4 regions of the Streptosporangium sp. NBC_01755 genome follow, and region 1 is predicted to be linked to each of the others. Evidence: riboswitches for the same ligand, from Rfam matches in the RefSeq annotation. Region 1 holds a riboswitch; each other region holds the start of a gene.
What was found. Region 1 has a riboswitch for cyclic di-AMP ahead of OG884_RS09065 (C40 family peptidase). Riboswitches for the same ligand answer to the same signal wherever they lie in the genome.

Region 1 (4,639 bases):
GCTTCCTCCAAGGGGACGGGACTAGCAGATCTTGTGGACCCAGTTGTGCGAGTCCGGGCGGGAACCGTACTGGATGCCCACGAGCTCCTCGCGGATCCTCTCGGTGACGGGCCCCTGGGTGCCGTCGCCGATCGTCCAGCCGCGGTCCGCACCCTTGACCGAGCCGACCGGGGTGACGACCGCGGCGGTGCCACAGGCGAAGACCTCGGTGAGCTCGCCCGACTCGCAGCCCCGCTGCCACTCCTCGATCGACAGCCGCCCCTCCTCCGCCCGCAGGCCGAGGTCCGCGGCGAGGGCGAGGATCGAGTCGCGGGTGATGCCCGGCAGGAGCGTGCCGGTGAGCGCCGGGGTCAGCAGGCGGTCACCGTAGACGAAGAACAGGTTCATCCCGCCCATCTCCTCGACGTAGCGGTGCTCGCTCGCATCCAGCCAGACCACCTGGTCACAGCCCTGCTCGACGGCCTGGCGCTGGGCCACGAAGGCCGCGGCGTAGTTGCCGCCGCACTTGGCGAAGCCGGTGCCGCCGGGGGCCGCACGGGTGTACTCGGTGGAGAGCCAGACGCTGACCGCCTGCCCGCCGCCGAAGTAGGCCGCCGCCGGAGAGGCGATCACCATGTACTTGTAGGTCCTGGAGGGGTAGTTGACCCCGAGCGCCGGCTGCGTGGCGATCATGAAGGGGCGCAGGTAGAGGCTGTGTCCGGGCCTGGTCGGAACCCACTCGCGGTCGGTCTGGACGAGCAGTTCCAGCGACTCGACGAACGTCTCCTCGGGCAGCTCGGGCATGGCCATCCGCAGCGCGGAGGTGTTGAAGCGGGCGGCGTTGGCCTCGGGGCGGAAGGTCACGATCGCACCGTTCTGCTGGCGGTACGCCTTCATGCCCTCGAAGAGCTCCTGCGCGTAGTGGAAGACCGCGGTCGCGGGGTCGAGGCTGAGCGGGCCGTACGGCATGAGCCGGGCGTCGTGCCAGCCCTCGCCCTCGGTGTAGTCGATCGAGATCATGTGATCGGTGAAGACCTGACCGAACCCCGGAGTCGCCATTACCTGCTCGCGCTCGGCCGCGGTACGAGCGTGGTCGGAGAGCTGCACGTCGAAGCTGAGCTTCTGAGCGGTGGTCATGACGCGGATCCTTATCTTGATGTCTGGCTTACCTCGGGTCCATTCTGCGTTGGACCGGGTAACGGGAAACTACTGCATCCATGCCGCAAACCGGCAGTGCGGAGGAAACAAAAACGCGCCCGGCGGCTCAGAGAGCCGCCGGGCGCGTCAGAGTCGAGGGGGCGGCTTCCTCAGCCGGCTACTCGCGCGGTGATGTCGTCACCGATCTCCTGGGTGGTCCGGCCGGCCCAGCCGGCCAGCCGCTCGAGCAGGTCGTCGGCGACGGCCTGCTCGACCCGGGCCGCCTCGTCGGCCAGGCCCAGGTGGTCCAGGAGCATGGCGACCGACAGGATCGTGGCGGTCGGGTCGGCCTTGCCCTGGCCCGCGATGTCGGGGGCGCTGCCGTGGACCGGCTCGAACATGCTCGGCGCGGTGCGGTCGGGGTTGACGTTGCCGCTGGCCGCCAGGCCGATGCCACCGGCGATCGCCGCGCCGATGTCGGTGATGATGTCGCCGAAGAGGTTGTCGGTGACGATCACGTCGAAGCGCTCCGGCTGGCTGACGAAGAACATCGAGGCCGCGTCGATGTGGCAGTAGTCGGTCTGGACCTCGGGATACTCCAGGCTGACCCGGTCGAACGTGCGGGCCCAGAGGTCGCCTGCGTAGGTGAGCACATTGGTCTTGTGGACCAGCGTCAGCTTCTTGCGGGGGCGGGCCACGGCCTTCTCGAAGGCGTAGCGCACCACACGCTCGACCCCGTAGGCGGTGTTCAGCGATTCCTGGGTGGCGATCTCGTGCGGCGTGCCGCGGCGCAGGACGCCGCCGGCTCCGGCGTACAGGCCCTCGGTGCCCTCGCGGATGACGATCATGTCGATGTCCTCGGGGCGGGCATTGCCCAGCGGCGTCTCGACGCCGGGGAAGAGCTTGACCGGGCGGAGGTTCACGTAGTGGTCGAGCTGGAAGCGGAGCTTGAGCAGCAGATCGCGCTCCAGGATGCCCGGGGGCACGCTGGGGTCGCCGACCGCGCCGAGCAGGATCGCGTCGTATCCGCGTAGCTCGTCGAGGAGCGGGTCGGGCAGGGTCTCGCCGGTCTCGTGGTAGCGCTTGGCTCCGAGGTCGTACGTGGTGGTCTCCATCTTGGTGCCGACCGCTTCGAGGACCTTCAGTCCCTCGGTGACGACCTCGACTCCGATCCCGTCCCCGGGGATGACCGCCAGGCGAATGTTACGCGAATCCATGCAGGCACCTTACCTGTCCGTCTCGGTGATCGAACACTGGTCTCACTCTTCGGACACGTCAACACGTCCACACGTCCACATGTGATCACTTTGTCCTTTTTTACTCCCTATTGACCGTTTCGCGAGGTTTCGTTATCGTCCTCCCCATTCACATTGATGCCTAATCCGTACGGACCATCCCCTTATCGGCCCGTACGGAGCCGGGGAACCACTTTTTCCGGGATCCACCCGGCCCCCGGGAACCCGCTCCTCCCCCGGAGCGCGTTCCCGGCCGCCATCACGGGATTCCTTGGGGCGAATCGGTGCGCTCGCGCACCGTAGGGCGGCCTCCACGCCCGAGCCCGACAGCTCACCCGGCCGGCCCTATGGAAGGAATCATCCTGTCCGGCAAGATGTACTCTCGCGTCCTGTCCATCCTCGTCTCCGGCGCCGCGGTGTTCGCGGCCTCGGCCATGGCGCCGACAGCGGCACTGGCCGCCGCCCCCCTCCCCTCCCCCGAATCCCCCGCGCTCGGCACCTCCACGCTGAAGGCGGCGCTGAAAAGCGCGACGCCCAGGCCCGCCTGGCGGAAAGCCGTGAATTGGGCCATGTCCAAGCGCGGCACGCCCTACGTCTGGGGCGGCACCGGCAACGGCGGCTTCGACTGCTCGGGCCTGATGCTCCGCGCCTACGGCGCCGCCGGGATCACACTGCCCCGCGTCACCAACGACCAGTACGCGGCCTTCTCCAAGAAGATCGCCTGGAAGGATCTCAAGCCCGGTGACCTGGCCTTCTTCAGCGGCCTCGGCCACGTCGGCATGATCACCAGGCCCGGTTACATGGTCCACGCCCCGCGGAGCGGCGACGTGGTCAAGGAGGAGAAGCTCAGCGCCTGGCGCCGGTCCTCCTTCGTCGGCGCGGTGCGCCCCGATCCGCAGGGGGTCAAGCTGACCGAACAGATCAAAATCGCGACCGGCGGATAGGACACGCCGGCCGGCAACCGGTAGAAAGCCCCAAAAATCCCGACGGCATCGGGAATCAGGTTCAGCGGATGGGAGCACCACCGTTGTCCCGGCGGTCCAGGGCGGTCTGGAGCGCCTCGGCGGCCTCGTCCTCGACCTCTTCGGCGCGGTTCCAGGGATACATGTCGTACATGGTGGATCTCGTCTCGGTCGCATGCGAGCAAGGAAGATGGTCGAGACTCCGATCAGGGCTCCGGCCAGGCCTGATGTCACGGATCCGGATCACGGACCGATGATTCGTGGTGTGGAGCCGGCGAGTTGCCGGCCTGTCCCTGTCAGGCCTCGTCGCGGCAGGTAAGACCTGGCGCATTCCACTTCAGGTTACCTGCCGGCCGAAGCACCGTCTCACCCGGTGTACACACTTCTCACATGCCGGGACGAAAGATGGCCGCCGCCCCGCACTGCGGGGCGGCGGCCATCTCGGTGGATCTTTTGCCTACCGGGCCTAGTCGGCCAGGTCGACCGAGCGACCGCTGTCGGCGCCGATCTCCGCACCGATCTGGTCGATCACCTCTGCCGGGATGGCGGTGTCTACGGTGAGCGCGATGAGGGCCTTGCCGCCCTTGACGTCGCGGGCCACCTGCATCGAGGCGATGTTGATCGAGTGGTCGCCGAGGATGCGGCCGACCACGCCGACGACGCCGGGGCGGTCGGTGTAGGTGAAGAACGACAGGTGGTCGGTCGGCTCGATCTCCATCTGGTAGCCGTTGACCTCGACGATCTTCATGATCTGCCTCGGACCCGACAGGGTGCCGGAGACCGAGACCGCGCGGCCGTCGGCGAGGACGCCGCGGACCGTCACGACGTTGCGCCAGTCGGGGCTCTCGGTGCTGGTGACCAGCTCGACCGAGACGCCGCGGTCCTTGGCCAGCAGCGGGGCGTTGACATAGGTGACGGAGTCCTCGACCACGTCCGTGAAGACGCCCTTGAGCGCGGCCAGCTCCAGTACGCGGACGTCGTGGGCGGCGATCTCGCCGCGCACCTCGACGTCGAGCTTGGTGGCGACCTCGCCCGCGAGGGCGGTGAACACCCGGCCGAGCTTCTCGGCCAGCGGCAGGCCCGGCTTGACGCCCTCGGCGACGGCGCCGCCCTGGACGTTGACCGCGTCGGGCACGAACTCCCCGGCCAGGGCGAGCTTCACGCTACGCGCCACCTGGGTGCCGGCCTTCTCCTGGGCCTCGTGGGTGGAGGCGCCCAGGTGCGGGGTGACGACCACCTGGTCGAGCTCGAAGAGCGGGCTGTCGGTGACCGGCTCCTTCGGGAACACGTCGATGCCGGCGCCGGCGACGCGGCCCTCCTTGATCG
Region 2 (4,639 bases), 1.3 Mb from region 1:
ACCCGGAACTACTTGATCTTGACGACGACCGTCCCGGCCGCCTTGTCGTGCAGCGCCTGCCACAGGGGCCTGTCCCACAGCAGCCACAGCGTGTTCACAAGGCTGAAGATGTTGGCGATCAAACCCACGAAGGGGATCCAGCTCAGGAACTGCGGGCCGAAGAACACACCGGTGCGCTTGATCGCGACGTTGGAGCTGAGGCCGCCCGGAGACAGCGTGCTGCCGACGGGCACGATCTTGATGCCCATGACCATCTTGCCGACGGTCTGCCCACCCCTACTGATCATGAAGAACTCGTAGGCGAAGTAGAGCGCCGCGCTGACCAGGGAGATGAGCAGAGTCGCGAGGAAGACGCCGCTCCCCTCCGTGATGACACCCGTCTCGAGGTTGAAACCGGAAGACGTCACGAGCATGGCGGTCAGCACCGTGCTGATGATCACCGCCGGGATCGCCAGAATGATCCCGTCGATGATCCGCGCCACCAGGCGCTGCCACCACTCGGCGAGCGGAGCGGGAGCACCGGGGGGACCGCCGTAGGGCTGACCGTAACCCGGTTGCTGGCCGTACTGCTGCTGTCCGTACGCGGGCTGCTGCTGGCCATATCCCGGCTGCTGACCGTAGTCGGGCTGCTGACCGTAGCCCGGCTGCTGACCGTAGTCGGGCTGCTGACCGTAGCCCGGCTGCTGACCGTACGCGGGCTGCTGCTGCCCGTACCCCTGCTGCTCTTGAGACGCCTGCTGTCCGTACGCGGGCTGCTGCTGACCATAACCCGGCTGCTGACCGTAGCCGGGCTGCTGACCGTACGCGCCCGTCCCGCCCTGCTGACCGTACGCGGGCTGCTGCTGCCCGTACCCCTGCTGCTCTTGGGACGCCTGCTGACCGTAGCCGGGCTGCTGACCGTACGCGCCCGTCCCGCCCTGCTGACCGCCATACCCGCCCTGCTGGCCGTACGGCTGCTGCTGCCCGTACCCCTGCTGGCCGTAACCAGGCTGCTGCCCGTAGTCCTGCTGGCCATAGCCGGGCTGAGTCTGCCCGGGACCGGTGTTCGGCTGTGATACCTCAGACCGATAGCCCATGACCGTCACGTCGGGGTCGAGTTCGCCAGGGGCCCGTCCCGGGTTGTGCTGTCCGTAATCCGGCTGTCCCGAAGGTGTGCGACTGCGCTCGGGATCATCCTGCGGATACGGCGGCTGTCCGTTGCTCACCGCGTCACCTCACTTAGACTACGCATGTGGCAAATGTCAGACGCACATGCTTGCTGCTGCACAAGGTATCGACATAGGAATCAACAGTCATCTTTCCAGTCAGTCAGCTCTAAAGTCATCAGAGTCGGGCTCACGTGTCAGGTGCAGCAGCATTCGGGTGTTTCCCAAGGTGTTGGGCTTGACGTGCTCCAGGTCGAGGAACTCCGCGACGCCCTCGTCATAGGAGGCGAGAAGTTCGGCGTAGACCTCAGGGGCGACGGGCGTGCCCTGGATCTCCTGGAATCCGTGCCGAGCGAAGAAGTCGACCTCGAAGGTCAGGCAGAAGACCCTGCGCAGACCCAACTCGGCGGCCGTGCGGATGAGCACAGAGACGATCCGGTGGCCGATTCCCATCCCCCTGAGGGTCGGATCGACGGCAACGGTCCGAATTTCAGCCAGATCCTCCCAGAGAACGTGAAGAGCCCCGCAACCGAGGATCAACCCTTCAGCGTCGGTTGCGACCCAGAACTCCTGGACATCCTCGTACAGGGTGACGGTGGCCTTCTCCAGCAGGCGCGGGCCGGCTCCACCGTAGGTGTCGACGAGCCGCCTGATGGCGCGGACGTCCGGGGTGCGGGCACGGCGGACCGTGACCACCAAGGTGGCGCCGGGGGCGGGCGACCCCCGCTCCTCTCCCTCGGATCCGGCTCGTCGCCCCCCTTCCTTCTGGGGACTCGCGAACGGTCCGGGAGAATGCTCCGCAAGCTGCTCCATGACCGATCAGCGTACGTCCTCTTCAGTCTTCAATTACGGCTCATCCTTAACACTCGCCCCGAGGTCATCACATGACCCTTGGTAGTCGGTTTACCACGCTGAGCGTGCGACACCTCTAATGTGTCCCAGCTCATCTTTGGCACGGTCCCGGACCTGGGAAGACCTGCGACACACCCGCCTCAAGGAAGGCAAAGGCAGCGTAATGGCCATGTTGATCATATTGGCATGTGATCTTTCCGTGACATTTAAGTTGCGGAACCTCCACTAAGTTCGCAGTTCTGGTTGAGCAGGAACCAGGAGTGCACTAATCTCCGTGCTCGATGTCAGAGATGCAAAAAGCCTGACCCGCCGAATCCCCCGTCCCGGGGAACCGGGGACCCACCACGTCCTTCGGGGTGAATCCGAGTGCCACCGGCGCACCCGGTAGGGCTGCCTCCGGCCCGAACCCGTCAGCTAACCCGGTAGGCGGCCGAGAGAGGAGCCTGTTGGTGAAGCGCACGCGCGACCGTGCAGGAAAGCACGCGGGGGGCGACGCCCGCCATCGAGAACGCGCGTCGCGGAGGCGGAGCCGCCGCATGGCGGTCATCGGCCTGGTATTCGCCACCATGACCCTCGGCACCCCCCTGGTCTCGGCCACGGCGGACCCGGAGCCCAGCCTCCGGCAACTGGCCAAGCAGGCCGAGAAACTGCACGAGGAGATCGGCACGCTCGCCGAGCAGTACAACGGCGAGCGGGTCAGGCTCAAGCAGGCCCAGCGAGCCGCGGAAAGCGCCAAGAAGACCCTCGCGACGAGCGAGTCGGAACTTGCGGCCCGGCGCATCAAGGCGACCCTCCTCGCTCAGAGCAACTACATGTCCGGCGGCCTGAACTCCGGACTCGTCTTCACCCAGGCGACCGACCCCGACACCTTTCTCGACCAGGCCACCACCAACTACGCCCTCCAGCAGCAGCAGAGTGAGGAGGTCGCCCAGGTCGGCCGGGCGATCGAGGCCGCCGAGCAGGCGCAGGCCGGCGCCAAGGCGAGGACCTCAGAGGTCAAGGCGCTTCTGGAGGAGATCGAAGGCAAGCGCAGCAAGATCGAGCGGCTGGTCGCGCGGGTCGAGAGCGACCTGTTCAGCGAGGTGCGCACCAGAGCCGTCAGCAACAGGGGAGCCCGGGTGAAGGTCGGCGTGCCCATCGTCGGCAGCGGAAAGGCGGCGGAGGCGGCCCGCTGGGCACTCACCCAGCAACTCAAGCCGTACGTCTGGGGCGCCGAGGGCCCCAACTCCTTCGACTGCTCCGGGCTGGTCATGTGGGCCTACCAGAAGGTCGGCATCAGCCTGCCGCACTACACCGGCAACCAGTGGACCGCGGGCACCCACATCTCCAAAAACGAGCTGCGCCCAGGCGACCTGGTCTTCTTCTACAGCGACCTGCACCACGTCGGGATCTACATCGGTGCGGGCCTGATGGTCCACGCGCCCCAGACGGGTGACGTCGTCCACATCGCCACGATCGACAACCGGCCCTTCGCCGGCGGGGTGCGAATCGCCGACTGAGCCTCCGAACCGGACCTCACAGGTCGCGAGCCGCCGGACTCCGTGGACGTGAGAACCCGCACCGGGTCCTGTGCCGCGGATCCCGCCGTGGCGAGGACCGGTCAGGCGGGGCCTCGCGGGGACGGTGACCGACGACGACGCGGCGAGACGCCCACCGCGACCCGCGGTGACAGAAGATCCAAGGGCCTAGATCAGGCGGCGGCGGGCCGCCCAGGCCACGGCCTCGATCGCCGTGGCGACACCGATACGGTCGCAGATGCCCCTGAGCCTGCGCCTGACGGTCCGGCCGCTGATATCGAGGCGGCGGCCCACCCTGTCGACGGTGACGCCCTTGGCGAGCTCAGCCAGCAGCACGAGGTCGTCGTCACTGAGACCGATATCGCTCATGCCCAGGGGGCTGTCGCCATGGCGAGAATCCACTTCTGGATATGCCATCAAGAGTCACTCCCCCCACTCTGGAAACCGGGCGCCCAGACGCCGGAAATGAATACCGTCCGCCAGGAACGGTAAACGCCTTGTTCAAAGGTCGTCAAGTTCTACTCTTCATAGCGCGCGCCCACTATTGACATAGTAGGCGATACGTGAAGTACTCATGATATGTCAGTGCCTTTGGGGTTAAGTCACGACCGAGTCCCGGCACGAGCCCGTAGGCACCCCCTAGCTGCGACGACAGAGGTCCTGGCAGAACAAGGTTTCACCGGAACCGTCGCGACGACGCGCACCCGCGGGGCGGGATCCTCGACGGAAGCGAGTCACCCGTTTTCCCGGGAAAACCGCTCTCTTCCTGGCACTCTTCGACGGCCACGCCGCCTGGCGCCTTGACGACACCTCGCGGAAAACTCTGAAATGGGAAGCCTACGAGATGACCTTTGCGGCATTCGCGAAGTATCGGATGGCGACGACTGGGCGTTGCCCAATATTGGACATGCTTAAAAGGTAGTTTCTGCGCTATGCAGAAAATCGTCCGAAATCGCATGAGGGAGCGTGAGCACGGACTGCGGTTTCCGGCCCTGCTGACGCCCAGGCCTTGCTCACGCGCCGTGCTCACGCGCCGTGCTCACGCGCCGTGCTCACGCGCCGTGCTCACGCCCACGCGCGCCGACACGGAGCCCTGGGGGGCGCGAAGCGGTGATCGCAAGGTGG
Region 3 (4,639 bases), 4.0 Mb from region 1:
CGCAGCCGGCCGACGAGCCGCGCGCCCAGCGGGGTGCCCACCAGCACCCCCGCCACCACCAGCGTCAGGCCGAGGGAGAGGTAACCCGGTACGCTGACCAGCTTGTCGAACGCCTCGGACCTGGCGATCTGCTCGGCGGTGAAGTCGCGTGCCGGATCGGGGACGACGACCGGGGCCCGCTTGCTCAGCGCCCGCCAGGGCGTGGTGAACGCCACGACCGCCAGCGTGACCACCCCCAGCACGGCCAGCGCCCACCCCGCCGGCCGCACATCCGAGGGCGCGTCCTTCGTGCTCAGCGTCATCAAACACCTCCAGCGTGGAGCCCCGCCCCCTGATCACGGGGAGGGCACAAGAATGTCAGGCGAGTTCCTTTCCGAGGTAGTCGCGCCACGCCTCGGTGAGTTCGGCCGGCGACAGGCCGAGCGTGCCGGCGACATCGCCACCGTAGAGCCTCACCAGGGCCTTCTCGCCGAAGCGCTCCGCGATGAACCGGCAGGCGAGCCAGGCCTCCTCGTATGCCTGCGCGAGCCGCGGGGCACCGGGGGCGAAGTCCGCGGGACCGGGAAGACGGGCGGGCAGGACTCCGGCCCGTACCTCGGCGGCCAGCTCGGCGGCGGCCTTCCGTACGGAGATCCCGGCGTCGCGGTAACCCACGTAGTCGGCGAAGCCCTCCGACAGCCACGTCGGCACCCGGCCGCCACGGGTCGCGCCGGTGGCCACGTGAACGAGCTCGTGCGTGATCACCACGTCCCTTCCGGCCGTGGTGAGCCTCGCGTAGCCGGAGGGCAGGACGATCACCCGATCCGCGGTCGCCAGCGCGGCCAGGCCGTGTGTGCTCCCGGCCCCGGCGAGCACCGCGGCCTCGGCATCGGTGGCGGGAAAAAGGATCACCGCCCGGACCGGCCCCCAGATCGCCGCGACCGCGCGGCGGGCCCGGTCGGCCCTGGCGGCCAGGTCCCGCAGGACGGCGGGCGCGACGCCGTGACCGATCACGAGGGAGTGCTCGCTCCGGACGACGACGGCGGCGCCGGGCCACAGGTCACGAAGGTCGCCGGGGAGTTCTCCGACGTCGCGGGGAGGATCGTGGGGGGCGGAAAGGTGCCGAGGGTCCCGGGAGTCGCGCGGGAGCGGCCCGGCTCCGGCCAGGAGAGGTCCCGTCCCGGCGAACGGGCCGACGCTCATCAGCGCCAGCATCCCGGCGAGCACGGCGCGGCGCCCCTTCGGGACGGACATAGCGAGTCGATGTTACTCGACCGGTATCGCACCGCACCTTGCCGGAAGCACAGAACCAGGAAGCACGGAACCAGGAAGCACGGAACCGGGCTGCCCCGCATCGCGGCCACGCGCTCGCGACCTTCGCCGGGAAACGGAGCGGCCCCGTCCCTGTTGACATGGACGGGGCCGCTGCGCCCTGCTCAGGCTCCGGGCCGGACCGCTCCGGCGAAGGAGGACCTGTAGTACCCCTTCAGCTTCACGATCCGGACCGTCTTGCCGCTGCTCGGCGAGTGGACCATCCTGCCCTCGCCGACGTACATGCCGACGTGGCCCTTTCCACTGAAGAACATCAGGTCACCGGGGCGCAGTCGGCTCCACGAGACCTTCTTCCTGATCGCCCGGTACTGGCTGTGCGTGATCCGGGGGATGGACACGCCCGCCTTGCGCCAGGCGTATTTGACGAGCCCTGAGCAGTCGAACGCGCCCGGACCGGAGGCGCCCCACCGGTACGGATCACCGACCTGCTTCTTGGCCGCCGAGACGGCCTTGCGGGCCCGAGTCTTCTGCAGGGCCGCCCTGCTCATCTTGGTCTTCACATTGGCGTCGGCCTTGGTCTTGTTCACGGCCCGGGTGTCGGTACTCTTCGTGCTCTCGACCTGCTCGGAGACGCCGGCCGCGGTGTTGACCAGGATCTCAGGGGTGCTGTCCGTCATCGCCCCGGCCGCCGTGGATCCCAGGGTGACCGCTCCGGCTGAGGCGGTCAGGGTGAGGGCGATGCCGCCGAGGGAAAGGCGGAAAAGGCGCGACAGACGGGTGTTAAACGGGGTGGTAGACAGGATTTCTCCTTGGTGCTTCCACTGATGCCTACCGGGTTAGCTGACGGGTTCGGGCTTGGAAGATGCCCTACGGCACAAATGCGCCGATTCACCCCCTGGCCACGATGTGTCGGGCCTTTTGGGTCCCCGGTTCCATACCTCCTGGCTGTATGGATTCGGCGGGCCGCCGTAATGAGGTCCGCCCCCGGCAGGGGCACGGCGGCCGGTTGGATTTCTATCGAGAAACCGGCCCGAAGACCGACATTCACCGCGACGACCTGGCTTGAACGTCGCAATGCCAGAAGTTACCCCGATTCTTCAATTTTTGGCAAAGCATTCACCGAGCAGGAAGATCGATAAGTCTTCTTGATCTTACCGTTATCCCTGCTTAATAGCCATTTATGCTATCGAGATATGACTCTCGTCACACTTCTGACATCACACCTGATAAATCGTGATTTCTGTAATATTCATCACACTTGCCGGATTATCGGGTGATCTAGTGAGAGGCCCCGCAGCTGCGGTCGCCGGCAGGCGGGTCGGCGCCGGACGCACGTGCGGGCGCCGTGATCGACTCTCCGAAGTCCGCCTCGACGAATCTCGAACCCGGCGGCGTCGAGCATCGCTTCGAGGAGCCGGCGGAAGGTGCCGTACCCGGTGCGAGGCACCGGGTACACGGCCGGCGTCGGGTACACGGCCGGCGGGGCAGGACCCCGCACCGTGCGTCAGGGGCGGACGGCTCCGGCGAGACGACGGCCGTAGGCCGACAGCGGGACGACCTTGACGACGTCGCCGGTCTGCGGGGCGTGCACGATCCGGCCGTTGCCCGCGTACATGCTGACGTGCCCCAGGCCCTCGCTGAAGATGAGGTCGCCCGGCTGGAGGTCGTTCAGTGAGACCTTGCGGCTCGCGCCCCAGCTCCACTGCTCCCAGGTGGTCCGCGGCAGGCTGACTCCCCCGCTGCGCCAGGCGGCCTGGAGGAGGCCGGAGCAGTCCCAGCCGCCGGGGCCCGTGCCACCGTACTGGTAGGGCTTGCCGACCTGCGCGAAGGCGAACTGCAGCGCGGCGCGGGCGTTGCCCGAGGCGGGGCCGGTGTACTGGATTCCGGTGCTGTCCGGGTCGCCCGCCTTGAAGACGTTGAGTTCGCGCAGGAGCTTCGTCTGGACCCTGACCATCTTGTCGGCCTTGGCCTTCTCCCTGGCCAGCTCGTCGCGCGTCTCGTCGGCCTCGCTCAGCGCACCCTTGGCCAGGTTCCTGTTGATCCGCAGCGTCTTGGTGGCCGTGTCGAAGGCGCCCAGCGACTGGGCGCGGGAAGCCGACATCTGGTCGACCGCGGCCAGGCCGCTCAGCAGCGCGCCGGGGTCGGACTGGTAGATCATGCCTTCCCAGCCGTTGATCGCACCGACCTGGTAGGTGCTGACCGCCATCGTGACGAGCTCCTTGCGCAGCCCGGCGACCTGCTCGCTCTGGCGGGCGAGTTCGCCGGTCAGCGTCATGTACTTCTTCCTGGCCCGCTTCCACTTCTCCGAGGCCTGGTTGTACTTCTCGACGACCTGATCGGCCTGCTCGTTGAGCTTCTCCAGCTTCTTCTTGGCCTGCGCGAGTGTCGGCTTCGGCTCCGCGGACGCTCCGCCCACCGGCAGCATCAGCAGTGCGAGGGCGAGCCCGGCCGCCACCGGTATCCGAATCAGTCCAACCGGCACACCAGCCACGGCCACGTCAACGCCTCCAGACTGCACAGACCTGCGGCGAATAGTACAGAACAAGTAAGGTTTAGATCACCTTTTCGCATGCTTTGCTCTACAGCCGCAGGTGGCAGCTCCGGTATCCCGGGCGAGCGCCGGGATCACCCGGTCAGCAGCCGGCGACGTCTCAGCAACCGGCGATGCCGCAGATCTTGCCGGTCATCTTTCTGGCGTCGCGCAACTGGGTGGCCCAGTCGCTCTGCGCGGGCTTGGAGTACTCTCCGGCCCAGAGGTAGACCAGGACCGCGTTGCCCTTCCTGACCAGCACGCTCCGCTCACCGCCGACCCCGGCCTTCCCTCCGTAGTAGACCTGCCCGGAGACCTTCAGCGCCTCGTCTCCGAGCCCGGTCAGGCGCGAGGAGGCGTAGCGGTAGGCGGAGCCCGCGTCGGTGTTGGAGCGGCAGGCGGTCAGGGCGGAGCGCACCTGGGCGACGGCTCCGGCGGCAGCCGCCTTCGAGCGGTACAGAATCACCTGCTCGACCTTCATGAAGTCCGGGACACCGGTGAAGGTCACCGTCCGCGCGACCACCCTGCCGGCCCTGGCCAGCGTGGCCTTGCCGCACGGGTTGACGGCCAGCCCGGCCTTCGCCGAGTTGCCGACCTTCCAGTTGGTCTCGGGGTCGTCGTCCTTCTTCGCGGCGTCCTTCTCGTACAGCAGGAAGCCCTTGGGAATGGCGGCCGTCGCGGCCGCCGCGGGTGTGGTGACGGTCGCACCCACGGCGAGGACGGTGAGGGCGAGCACTATGATCTTCTTCATCGAATCAAACCTCCCGGATGATCCGATGCGCCACGGGCAGGAAAGGTTTACGCCCGGCCCAGACGTTTCAGAAGAAGCAGCGAGGGGACCGGCCGGGCGCCCATCCT
Region 4 (4,639 bases), 1.9 Mb from region 1:
TTCGTGCATGGACCCCACCGCGAAGCGCACGGCCTCGGCGCGCACCCTGCCCTCCCCCACGAGCGACTGCCACAGGCGCTGGTAGTGGTGGCGCTCGTTGTGGGTCTGCCGCTCGGTGTCCAGGGCGCGGAGCTTGACGACGACGTCCAGATCCGGTCGCCGCCCGGACAGCTCGGCCAGGGCGAGCAGGATGCGCTCGCGCTCCTCCTTCCGCCTGGGCACCTTGGCCTGGGTGGCGAACACCACCCGGTCCCGCGGCCCGATGCGGGCGACCTCCTCCTGGCCGCGCAGAAACGGCAGCCGGGCCAGCCCCACCTGGCCGCCCCCGCCCAGTTCACGACCCATCGCCGAGAACTCCTCGACCTCCCGCCCGCTGTGCAGCACGAACAGCTCGCATCCGCTGCGAAACAGCCAGGCCTTCTCGGTGGCGGGGACGGAGATGCCCGGAAGGCCCGAGACGAACACGGGCCGTGGCCGCAACCCGGCCAGCACCTCACTGACCAGCACGTCCACCACGGGCCCGGTGCAGGCGGCGAGCACCACGTCAGGCCTGAACCGCTCCGCCGCCCGGCGCAGCGCGCGGGCCGAGAGCACGGGCGGATCCTCCGACGAGCCCGCGACCGCGGCGCGGATCTGCGCCGGGGACGGGGTGATGGGGGTGCGGATGACCGCCAACTCCCGCACACATCCCGAGGGCAGGTCCCGCAGCAGGCAGGCCGCCCACTTCAGGTAGGAGTCGGAATCGGCCACGGCCAGGACCTTCAACGAGAACCTCCAACGGGGATCCCCCGGGTGCATATCCGGTTTCACATGGGTGGACACGGCGCGGCTCGCATCCCGGGGGCGGCGCGCCCTCGGGCTCCGGCCGCGAGGCCATGAGGTCACGAGGTCACAAGGTCATGCCCCGGTGGCTCCCGTGTCGTGATGGGCGAACATCGACAGGTGGGAGCGGAGCGAGGGGGCCGCCTCCGCCGTCCACCACTCGTCCGGGACGTCAACCGTCTCGATCGAGACGCCCCTGGCCGAGAGCAGGACCCGCAGGGAGGTGACCGCGGTGGACGGCAGGCTCAGCACCCGCTGCCCGGCGGCCAGCCCGCGCAGAGTGATCTCGGCGGGGATCCCACCGTCGTAGACGGTGATGCCGGGCTGCTCCCCGACACCGGCGAGATCGTGGGGGTCCTCCCTGCGGTGCGGGAAGTAGGCCACCGGCCCGGCCGAGCCGAGAGCGGCCAGCCAGCCGAGGTAGTGGTCTCGATGGATCAGGCCGTTGCGGACCAGCGAGGTGCCGAGGACGACCGTGCGCTCCTCGGGACGTGGCCTGCGCAGCGGTTGTGACCGCAGCCAGGCGAAGTCGTGGGTGACCAGCTCGGCCCCTCCCGCCCGTACGGCCTTCGCCAGGTCCACGGGGACGGGCAGCGCTGTGAAGATCGACAACCGCCCCGAGCGGGCGGCGGCGCGCAACCTGAGTCCGGCCGCCGCACCGAGGACGGTTCTGAACCGTCCCGCCTTTCCCCTGGCTCTCAGCAGGGGCGTACCCGCGTGGCCGACGAGCAGCTCCAGGAGCCTGATGGTGGCCAGCCCGTCGTCGACGATCACGATCCGGCCGGGGAGCCCGGTGAGCCAGCGGAGCTGGACCTTGCCGGAGAAGGCGTCGCCCACCGCCCAGGTCGCGCCCCGGCGCGGCCTGGGCATGTCCGGCCGCGCGGCGGTGAGCTCCAGGCCCGGCGGCAGGGTGAGGCGGCCGAGCTCACGTCCCGTCACGGCCAGGGGGCGTAGCCTCGCCCTGGGCACGAGGTGGCTGCGGGCGCCGAGCAGCCCTGCGTGGTGGGCCTCCACGGCGCAGAGCATCTGCAGCGGGGATTCCACCCAGGCGATGGCCGAACCCTGCTCCCGCGCGTGGTCTCGACCGTCCTCCACGCCGGGTAATGACCCGTTCACGACTGACCCAAGCTAACCCGGTGGCCTTAAGCGCCTGGGAACTGCGGGTGAACAGCCGCCCACGCGCGTCCGTCATGATCGTCTTCGGGGCGAGGCCGTCTTCGGGGCAGCACCCTGTCGCCGGACCATGTTCGAGCCTCCCGAGGGGGAGGGACGCAGCCTCTCCGCACTTTTTACCATCGAATACTTGTTCAAGAAAAAGTCGACCCGTCCCCTCCTACCCATGGGCCCCCGATCATGCCGTAGCACCCCGGGACAGGCGGTCCACCGGCGGGTACCACACGCCCGGAGCACCGGAAAAACAGGGGATCCCGCCCATGACGGCGCGGCGACCCCAGCCGACGCGACCGGCCGGGAACGGGCGCGATCCACCCCCTTCCCCGACCAAGCGACTTCCCGCCCCAACCCCTCAAATCTGACGTTTTACCAAGTCAGAGCAATGTGTCCTACTTGTAATCGTCTGCCCGGGTGACGTACGTTCGTCCTGTTCATGGCAAATGTCTGGGTCTGTATAGGTCTACGCATTGCCGTCACATTGCCCGACCGCGCTCCACCTGGGCGGAACCCCCGCCCGCGGTGAGCACGGCCGCCGAATCCGCGAGGTCTGCGGAACCGGGGAACCACGTTCCTGGGGTGAATCAGCGCGTTCTCGCGCCGTAGGGCACTTCCCAGCCCGAACCCGTCAGCTAACCCGGTAGGCGGCATGGAAGCGAAGCAAGGAGTCGAACCCCAGTATGACCAAGAACCGCCTCACCCCCACCCTCAGCGCCCCCCGCGTGGTGAGCGCCCTCCTGGGCGCCTGCGTCGTCCTGGCGACCGGCTCCGTGGGCTCCGCCGCCCTGGCCGACAGCCACACCGCCCTGAACGCGCCGCCCGCCGACGCGAAGGTCTCCGATGCCTCGCAGAACAGGCTCGCGAGCACCCCGCTCGAGACCGCGGCCGAGAGGCTGCCCAAGGTCTCCGCCGCGCAGGTCCTGGACCTCGCCTCCAAGCAGATCGGCGTCCACGAGAACGCCCAGGGCGGCGGGACCAAGTTCCACTCGTGGTACATGTCCTCCCCGCGCGCCCAGGAGACCGTCGCCCGCGACGGCGGCACCCTGCGCGGCTACGCCAACGCCCCTTGGTGCGCGATGTTCGTCTCCTGGGTCGGCGAGATGGCCGGCATCCGGCCCACGATGGGCTGGGACGCCTACACCGTCACCCACGCCAAGTGGTTCAAGGAGAACAAGCACTGGGGCACCACCCCCACCCCCGGCGCCGTCGTCTACTTCGACTGGGCCGGTAGCAAGAGCATTGACGGCATCGACCATGTCGGCTTCGTGAAGAAGGACAACGGAGACGGCACGATCACCACGATCGAGGGCAATACCGGCAACGGCAACGTCGAGCAGCGCATCCGGCCCGTCTCCCAGGTCGTCGGCTACGGCTACCCCGTCTACTCCAACTGATCCACACCCGCCGCCCGCACCATCCCCCATGGGGCGGGCACCCGGCCCCCGCCGGTGAACGCGGGCCGATCCGCACTCGTCCAGGGGCTCCGCTCGCTCGCGCGGAGCCCCTGACGGCGTTCCCCCGGCCGCCTTCGCGACTCCTTCGCTTGAAGCGCTCCCCACGGATGAATCCGGGGGATTCCAGCCGTCCCAACCGTGCGGCTCTGCGCATGGTCGCGATGCTGTTGCTTGGCGGTTCACCTTCCGGCCCCGTTTACGGGGGTTTCCACGCCCCAGCCCACGATCCCGTTCCGGGTGACGTGGGCTCCGCCCTCCCGGCGGTGAGTAATGGCCAAGGTTGCGAGCTTGGTTATCGCTCACGCGTTCGACCGCGACTGACTGTACCAGCGCGTGGTGCGCTGCCGCAGCAGGTTCCGGACCAGCCCGAGCAGGGACGGTTCCGAACTGCTCGGCGGTCAGGCCTATTTCACGGCCAGGGTCCGACGCCGGTACCGGCGGCACCGGCGGGACGGCCGCCGCGCACCCACCCGGTCGCCGCGCCTCCCGCTCCCGCTTCCGCGAGCAGCCAGTGCACCTCACCCAGGTGGTAGAGGGCTACCGCCGGAGCGCCGTGGACATTGTCCACGATCGGGGTGAGTCCGAGACGCCTGGCGGCGGCTGCCATCATCTCGGCCATCGTGGACGTGCCGGTATGCAGGTAGACCATGTTGTGGCTGGGACCGAGCCCGGCGACGAGAATGCCCATGCGCCACAGGGCGATGGCCGCGTCGTCGTCGGTGGCGGTGCCCGGGACGCGCGGGTCGAACTGCCGCCGGGCGTCGCGCCACGCGTTGGTCAACGCCCGCAGGACCCTACGGTGTAGTGTTCTGGGCACCTCGACGCGCACGGCCGGCGACCGCTTGAAGCCGGTGTCGCCGGCGTCGGCCTGGGTGACGATGGCCCAGGCCAGCCCTGACAGCAGCCGGGCGATCCGTGCCGCCACCGCCTCGCTGCGCGTCTCCACGACGGGAAGATGACGCGACGCTGTGGCGGGTGTCCCCCCGCCGGTGTTCCCGGGTCCGGCAGGGCGCAGATGTTGCCAGGCGAGCGCCGCCTCCAGCATGCCGTACCCGCCGATCGGAGCCTCCGCGAGGGCGCGGTGGACGTTGCCGCTCGCGCAGTCGTGGCGTCCGGCGGACGGTGACCTCGTGAGGGGGGGCGACGCGGTCGGGCCGGGGATCCGATAAGCGATCGGGGTGCTTGTCATGATC

Region 2: another riboswitch for cyclic di-AMP. It lies ahead of OG884_RS14950 (C40 family peptidase); the one in region 1 lies ahead of OG884_RS09065 (C40 family peptidase).
Region 3: another riboswitch for cyclic di-AMP. It lies ahead of OG884_RS29115 (C40 family peptidase); the one in region 1 lies ahead of OG884_RS09065 (C40 family peptidase).
Region 4: another riboswitch for cyclic di-AMP. It lies ahead of OG884_RS00470 (CHAP domain-containing protein); the one in region 1 lies ahead of OG884_RS09065 (C40 family peptidase).

What each region holds. Positions count from the first base shown of each region.
Region 1 is NZ_CP109131.1:1,995,983-2,000,621, forward strand. It holds gene OG884_RS09055 (branched-chain amino acid aminotransferase) at 22-1,116, opposite strand; gene OG884_RS09060 (3-isopropylmalate dehydrogenase) at 1,287-2,333, opposite strand; cyclic di-AMP (ydaO/yuaA leader) riboswitch at 2,481-2,711, shown strand; gene OG884_RS09065 (C40 family peptidase) at 2,699-3,295, shown strand; gene serA (phosphoglycerate dehydrogenase) at 3,780-4,639, opposite strand, start outside.
Region 2 is NZ_CP109131.1:3,252,659-3,257,297, forward strand. It holds partial or broken gene OG884_RS14935 (RDD family protein) at 9-491, opposite strand; gene OG884_RS14940 (hypothetical protein) at 555-1,055, shown strand; gene OG884_RS14945 (amino-acid N-acetyltransferase) at 1,305-1,958, opposite strand; cyclic di-AMP (ydaO/yuaA leader) riboswitch at 2,295-2,441, shown strand; gene OG884_RS14950 (C40 family peptidase) at 2,447-3,496, shown strand; gene OG884_RS14955 (LuxR C-terminal-related transcriptional regulator) at 3,683-3,883, opposite strand.
Region 3 is NZ_CP109131.1:6,113,918-6,118,556, reverse strand. It holds gene OG884_RS29125 (M48 family metallopeptidase) at 1-302, opposite strand, end outside; gene OG884_RS29120 (hypothetical protein) at 358-1,233, opposite strand; gene OG884_RS29115 (C40 family peptidase) at 1,416-1,928, opposite strand; cyclic di-AMP (ydaO/yuaA leader) riboswitch at 2,062-2,222, opposite strand; gene OG884_RS29110 (C40 family peptidase) at 2,756-3,733, opposite strand; gene OG884_RS29105 (hypothetical protein) at 3,903-4,532, opposite strand; gene OG884_RS29100 (NYN domain-containing protein) at 4,580-4,639, opposite strand, start outside.
Region 4 is NZ_CP109131.1:126,016-130,654, forward strand. It holds gene OG884_RS00460 (DUF6716 putative glycosyltransferase) at 1-765, opposite strand, end outside; gene OG884_RS00465 (hypothetical protein) at 898-1,938, opposite strand; cyclic di-AMP (ydaO/yuaA leader) riboswitch at 2,516-2,654, shown strand; gene OG884_RS00470 (CHAP domain-containing protein) at 2,673-3,386, shown strand; gene OG884_RS00475 (hypothetical protein) at 3,856-4,635, opposite strand.